DNA from 2 places in the Lysinibacillus irui genome. Region 1 is predicted to be linked to the other one. Evidence: a T-box and tRNA genes for the amino acid it is inferred to sense, from the RefSeq annotation. Region 1 holds a T-box; the other holds one or more tRNA genes.

What was found. A T-box is a leader RNA that pairs with one kind of tRNA and senses whether it is charged. The one in region 1 lies ahead of tyrS (tyrosine--tRNA ligase), so its partner is inferred to be a tRNA-Tyr.
Region 2: it has a tRNA-Tyr gene. The T-box ahead of tyrS (tyrosine--tRNA ligase) is inferred to sense a tRNA for this amino acid. The anticodon was not compared.

Annotation. Positions count from the first base shown of each region.
Region 1 is NZ_CP113527.1:3,287,850-3,291,123, reverse strand. Features, by position in the region: gene OU989_RS16555 (transglycosylase domain-containing protein) at 1-1,530, opposite strand, end outside; T-box leader at 1,633-1,841, shown strand; gene tyrS (tyrosine--tRNA ligase) at 1,926-3,194, shown strand; gene OU989_RS16545 (cobalamin-binding protein) at 3,249-3,274, opposite strand, start outside.
Region 2 is NZ_CP113527.1:4,243,637-4,246,910, forward strand. Features, by position in the region: gene sigW (RNA polymerase sigma factor SigW) at 1-108, opposite strand, end outside; gene rocF (arginase) at 242-1,147, opposite strand; tRNA gene OU989_RS21355 (tRNA-Lys) at 1,333-1,405, opposite strand; tRNA gene OU989_RS21360 (tRNA-Gln) at 1,418-1,492, opposite strand; tRNA gene OU989_RS21365 (tRNA-Tyr) at 1,507-1,590, opposite strand; tRNA gene OU989_RS21370 (tRNA-Val) at 1,606-1,681, opposite strand; tRNA gene OU989_RS21375 (tRNA-Glu) at 1,736-1,810, opposite strand; tRNA gene OU989_RS21380 (tRNA-Asn) at 1,926-2,002, opposite strand; gene mbcS (acyl-CoA synthetase MbcS) at 2,272-3,274, shown strand, end outside.

The DNA.
Region 1 (3,274 bases):
TTGAGAGTCTGCTAAAGCCTCACGTGCAGGAATAAGTCCTCGCTCATCACTCGTAATATAGTTGCTTGGGCTCCATATACCTATAGAGAATTTCACGTCAACTAATGGGCTACCTGCACCGATAACCCCATATTCTATGGCTGGACCATAAACAAGTAATGGTTTCATCGTTGAACCGTTAGAACGATAAGCTTGTGTTGCGTGATTTAGCTGAGTTGTTTTAAAATCTCGACCACCGACAAAGCTTAAAATACGACCTGTTGAGTTTTCTATTAAAATACTTCCAACTTGAACGGGCATCTCAACATCAATTTCTTCACCCGTTACAGGATCTTTCCCTTTACCTGTGTACGTATGGCCATAGTACTGGAAGTCCTTCGCTGCTTTTTGCATCGAATCATACATATCTTTATTAATCGTTGAATAAATACGGTATCCCTTCGAACGAACATCTCGATCGGCTAAAATCATATATTTATCCTTTATTTTTTTCTCTGTCTTTAATCGTTCTGGGTCAACCCCATCTTCTTTTGCTAGTTTTTCAGCAATAATTTCTTTTGCACGAGCTTCAAGTTCATATGTTAGCCATGGATATCGATCCTCGGCACGCATTTCAGGTCCGCGGAAATCTGCAGCGATATCATAGTCTAACGCTTCTTTGTACTGTGCATCGTCAATATAACCAGCTTCTTTCATACGATATAGTACTGTTTTCATACGATCAATACCTGGTTTTAAAGCTTCCTCACTTTTTAGCTCCCCAGTATTCGTAAATGGTGTATAGGCAAATGGGGCCTGTGGAATACCAGCTATGTACGCAGCTTGTGGAAGTGACAATTCTTTCGCTTTTACTCCAAAAATTCCTTCAGCAGCTGTTTCAACACCTGCGATATTTCGTCCTGAAGAGTTACGACCATACGGAATAATATTTAAATAAGCCTCTAATATTTCTTCCTTCGTCATAAAATGTTCTAAGCGCATAGCAAGTAAAATTTCTTTTGCTTTACGTTCATAGGATACTTCATTTGTTAATACTTGGTTTTTTATAAGTTGTTGAGTAAGGGTAGATCCACCAGTTTGTGTTGCAGAGTTAGTGACATCCTGTAATAACCCACGAATAACAGCTTTTGGTACGATGCCGTTATGTTCACGGAAATACTCATCCTCTGTTGCGAGAACAGCGTTAATTACATCTGGGGCAACATTGCTGAGTGAGGTTTCACGTCGATCTAAATCTGTTCGTAATTTCCCGATATAAATATCGTTGGCAAAATAAATTTCACTGGTTTCTTCATAGCTAAAAATCTGATTTCGTAATTCTTCTTTAGAGCGCAATGGCTCTTCTTTTACAAGAGAAGCAAAATAACCAGCTCCTACTGAACCGACAAATACAGTGCCAAGCAATGCAAAGACTAAAAATAGTAAAAATAAGTTCCAGGTAACACTACCTGAAATACGTAATTTCTTCATCCATTTTTGTTCTAGTAATTCATCGATCTTTGCATTGATTTTTTCAATCCAATCTTTCAATGTATCGACCTCCTAAAATCTTGTTTATTATAGCACATATTGTTTTAGAGCGAACATAGTTATTGACAATGAAAAAGATTCGTATAGAATTATATTTATAGTTTTCTAGTGAGGAAGAGTTTGCAGTAGTGTCTATATTCCCTGTTTAGAGAGCCAGTGGTTGGTGAAAACTGGTCATAATGTAGAGACGAATTACGTACTTGGAGCTTAGACGTGCGCGCCTGCGATAAAGGCGATTGAATGAAGTGGAAGGTGGATGACATCTTCAAGCCGGGTGGTACCGCGTTAGTTTGCAACTTAACGTCCCTGCATGCAATTGTTTGCGTGTAGGGACTTTTTTTATCGAATAATGTCCATGCACGTAATGAATTTCAACCATTTTAGGAGGAATCAACATGACAAATGAATTATTACAAGATTTAGAATGGCGTGGTTTACTATACCAACAAACAGATGCTGAAGGCATGGCAAAACTGTTAGATGAACAATCTGTATCTTTATATTGTGGTGTAGATCCAACTGCTGACTCTATGCATATTGGCCATATTGTGCCACTTTTAACACTTCGTCGCTTCCAAAAAGCTGGTCACCGTCCAATTTTACTTGTTGGTGGTGCGACAGGAATGATTGGTGACCCATCTGGCCGTTCAGAAGAGCGTCAATTACAAACAGTTGAGCAAATCGATCAAAATGTCCAAGGGATCAGAAGCCAATTAGAACGTATTTTTGATTTTGCGGAAGATGGCAATGGTGCACAGCTTGTGAACAATCGTGATTGGATTGGCAATATCAACACAATTGAATTTTTACGTGATTACGGAAAATTAATTAACGTGAACTACATGTTAGCGAAAGATACAATTGCTTCTCGTCTTGACACAGGAATTTCTTTCACAGAATTTGCGTATACGTTAATTCAAGGTATTGATTATAACCATTTATACAATCACTACAATTGCCGAATCCAAGTAGGTGGATCTGACCAGTGGGGGAATATTACTACAGGTTTAGAGGTTATTCGTAAAACACATGAGGAAGAAACAAAAGCCTTCGGTATTACGATTCCTTTAGTAACAAAAGCAGATGGTACAAAATTTGGTAAAACAGCAGGTGGTGCTGTATGGTTAGATGCCAAGAAAACATCTCCTTATGAATTCTACCAATTTTGGATCAATGCTGCGGATGCAGATGTGATCAAATACTTAAAAATCTTTACATTCCTATCTCGCGAAGAAATTGAAGCTTTAGCAGTTTCAGTAGAGGAAGAGCCACATTTACGTAAGGCACAAAAAGCACTTGCCGAAGAAATGACTCGTTTAATTCATGGTCAAGAGGCATTGGAACAAGCCATCCGTATTACGGCAGCTTTATTCTCAGGAGATTTAAAAGCACTATCGGCCGATGAAATGAAGGATGCTTTTAAAGATGTTCCTTCTATTGAAATGGCGAAAGAGGACAAAAATATTGTGGACCTTCTTGTAGAGGCAGGTATTTCATCTTCAAAACGTCAAGCACGTGAGGACGTATCGAATGGTGCGATTAGTGTGAATGGTGAAAAAGTGACTGATTTAGAGTACGTTTTTGAGGCGAAGGATCGTCTAGAGGATGCATTCAGTATTGTCCGTCGTGGTAAGAAAAAATATCATATGGTGAAATTCGTATAATTTTATTGTCTAAAACAACATCCCTGTAAATAGAGGGGATGTTGTTTTTTCTTCCTATAAAAAACTTGGATGTTCTATAT
Region 2 (3,274 bases), 960 kb from region 1:
ATAGCATACTTGGTACAGTTTGTGCTGATAGAGACTCACAATATCGGCAAATGCGTTTTGATCGCCTTTAAGCACTTGTTTTATTCTCTTATTTACTAACGCATCCATCGTGTTGACTTCTCCACCTTTACAACTGTCTTATACTATACGACCCATCGATAAGAAAAGTTTCGTTTTAATTTAATTATAGCAAAAGATTTTTATGCAATGTGGCAACAGGCAATTTTTTGTAAAATTTTCTTTAAACTAGTGTTTCTCCAAATAATGATCCCATTAATGCAACAGCTACATTTGCCGTTGTATTCTTCTCATCTAAAATTGGATTTACTTCTACAAACTCCGCTGATGTTACCATCCCAGATTCCTGTAGCATCTCCATTGCTAAATGACTTTCACGATACGTAATTCCTCCTGGAACAGGCGTACCAACCCCTGGAGTATATAGCGGATCTAATCCATCTAAATCAAGAGATAAATGTAAACCATCAACATTACGCTCTTTTAAATAAGCGAGTGCATCTTCCATGACACGCGTCATTCCAAGTCGGTCAATCTCATGCATTGTATAAACTTTGATGCCTTGCTCTTTAATCAAATCACGCTCACCAGGATCTACTGAACGAGCTCCGATAATAATAACGTTCTCTGGTTTAATTTTTGGAGCATAGTTGCGAATTTGGACTAAACGTTCGTGACCTAGTCCGATACTAACCGCTAATGGCATACCATGGATATTACCTGAAGGTGTTGTCTCAGGTGTATTTAAATCCGCATGAGCGTCATACCAAATAACACCAAGGTTTTTATAATGCTCACCTAGTCCCGCTAATGTCCCAATCGCAATACTGTGATCTCCACCAAATACAAGCGGGAACTTTTTCTGTTCCACTACTTCATGCACACTATTAGCTAAAGCAGTACTAACCTCCACTACTTCCTCTAAATTAAGTAATTTTTCATCTACTGCGGCATCCGCTTGCTTTTGGCTAACACGAATATCCCCTTGATCTTGTACTTCGTGTCCAATAGCTTCTAAACGTTCTACAACCCCCGCATAACGGATAGCACTAGGTCCCATATCTACACCACGACGTGCTTGTCCGTAATCTGTTGGTACTCCAATAATAGAAATATTAAGTTTATTCATGTTTTTATACCCCCTAAAAGTTATAAGATTATTGTAAAGCCTACATACCACTTGGCTCAACTCGACAAAAACATGCATATTTATTCAAATTTAGAGAACATAAAAAAATCTCCTACTGTTTTCAGTAAGAGATTAGTTATCAGTAATTAATATAACACTTTTGAATGTATTTTATTCTAAAAAAGTGAGCCATGAAGGACTCGAACCTTCGACCCTCTGATTAAAAGTCAGATGCTCTACCAACTGAGCTAATGGCTCATAAAAGAAAAATGGCTGGGGTACTAGGATTCGAACCTAGGCATGACGGAATCAAAATCCGTTGCCTTACCGCTTGGCTATACCCCAATCATTTATAAAACTGGTGGAGGGGGACGGATTCGAACCGCCGAACCCTAAGGAGCGGATTTACAGTCCGCCGCGTTTAGCCACTTCGCTACCCCTCCGGAATAACACAATAATGGTGGAGGATGACGGGCTCGAACCGCCGACCCTCTGCTTGTAAGGCAGATGCTCTCCCAGCTGAGCTAATCCTCCATAGAAACAGGTGTTATGTCACAGTTTATTTTCTTTTTAAAGCCTATGTTTTAATGGTGACCCCTACGGGATTCGAACCCGTGTTACCGCCGTGAAAGGGCGGTGTCTTAACCACTTGACCAAGGGGCCATTCTTATGTCTTAAACAGGACAAGACTTATAATAACATCTTTTCCTAATTGTTGCAACACTTTTCTACAAAAAAATTTTTATGTACAACAGAATCTTAAAAATGGACAAAAAAATGGCTCCGAAGGCAGGACTCGAACCTGCGACAACCTGATTAACAGTCAGGTGCTACTACCAACTGAGCTACTTCGGAACAATACTATTCAATTCGGTTTTAAACAACCTCTTAAGTACATTTCTTATTATAGCAAGCATTCTAAATAATGCAACACATTTGGTGAAAATTTTTATATTTTTTTGTCGAAGGATGCTTACAGATTAATTCAATGCATAATAGTTCTCTATTATATCTAATATTTCTATTTTACGTACTAAATATTCTTGCTGTATATTATTGTAATTGTTAAAATAAAAATAGTTTTATGAATTTTCTATCAAATTTCCTGGGGGAGGAATGTTCTTATGGTATCAAATGATTTAATTGCACCTGAGTTTTATAACATCACAGAGGAATTAGAAAAGTTTTCGCAGGATAGTGATCGTCAAGCAATACGTTGGTTAAATACACAACAAGAGAGAAGAACAGTTTCATATGTTGAACTTGTCCAAAAAATGAACCAATACGCCAATGCGTTTACGAAGATAGGGCTTCAAAAAGGGGATCGCGTTTTAGTTATTATACCTCGCCTACCAGAAGCCTATTTCGTTTTTCTTGGCTGCTTAAAGGCTGGCATTGTTCCTATTTCATGTTCAGAAATGCTACGTGCAAGTGACTTGGAATATCGTATGGAACATTCTTCTGCTAGTGCCGTTATTGCCTATGAGGCATTTACTGGTGAGGTTGATCAAATAGCTTCTACTGTAGACGCATTAAATAACAAATTAGTTATCGGTAGTGCAAAAGAAGAATGGACTTCTTTAGATGAATTAGCAAGTACACAGCCAACTACATTTACAGCTGTAGCAACAAAACGTGATGATATGGCATTCCTTTCGTATACTTCAGGGACAACCGGTAAACCTAAAGGTGTTGTTCATTCACATGGCTGGGGATATGCACATATTCGAACAGCTGCTTCAAAATGGCTTTGCGTTCGTGAAGGTGATTTAGTTTGGGCAACTGCAGCCCCGGGATGGCAAAAATGGATTTGGAGTCCTTTCTTATCCACAATCATGCTTGGTGCCACAGCATTCGTTTATCATGGTGGGTTTGATGCAAAGACATACCTTCAATTAATGCAAGAGGAAAAAATTAATGTCCTATGTTGTACACCGACTGAATATCGTATCATGGCGAAAATTGATAATCTACAAGACTATAATCTTTCCTCTCTCCGTAGTGCCGTTTCTGCTGGTGAACCATTAAATCGTCCAGTCATCGAAACCTTCATGAAGCATTTTGGACTTAAAGTACGAGATGGTTACGGGCAGACAGAAAATACATTATTAATTGGTACACTTGAAA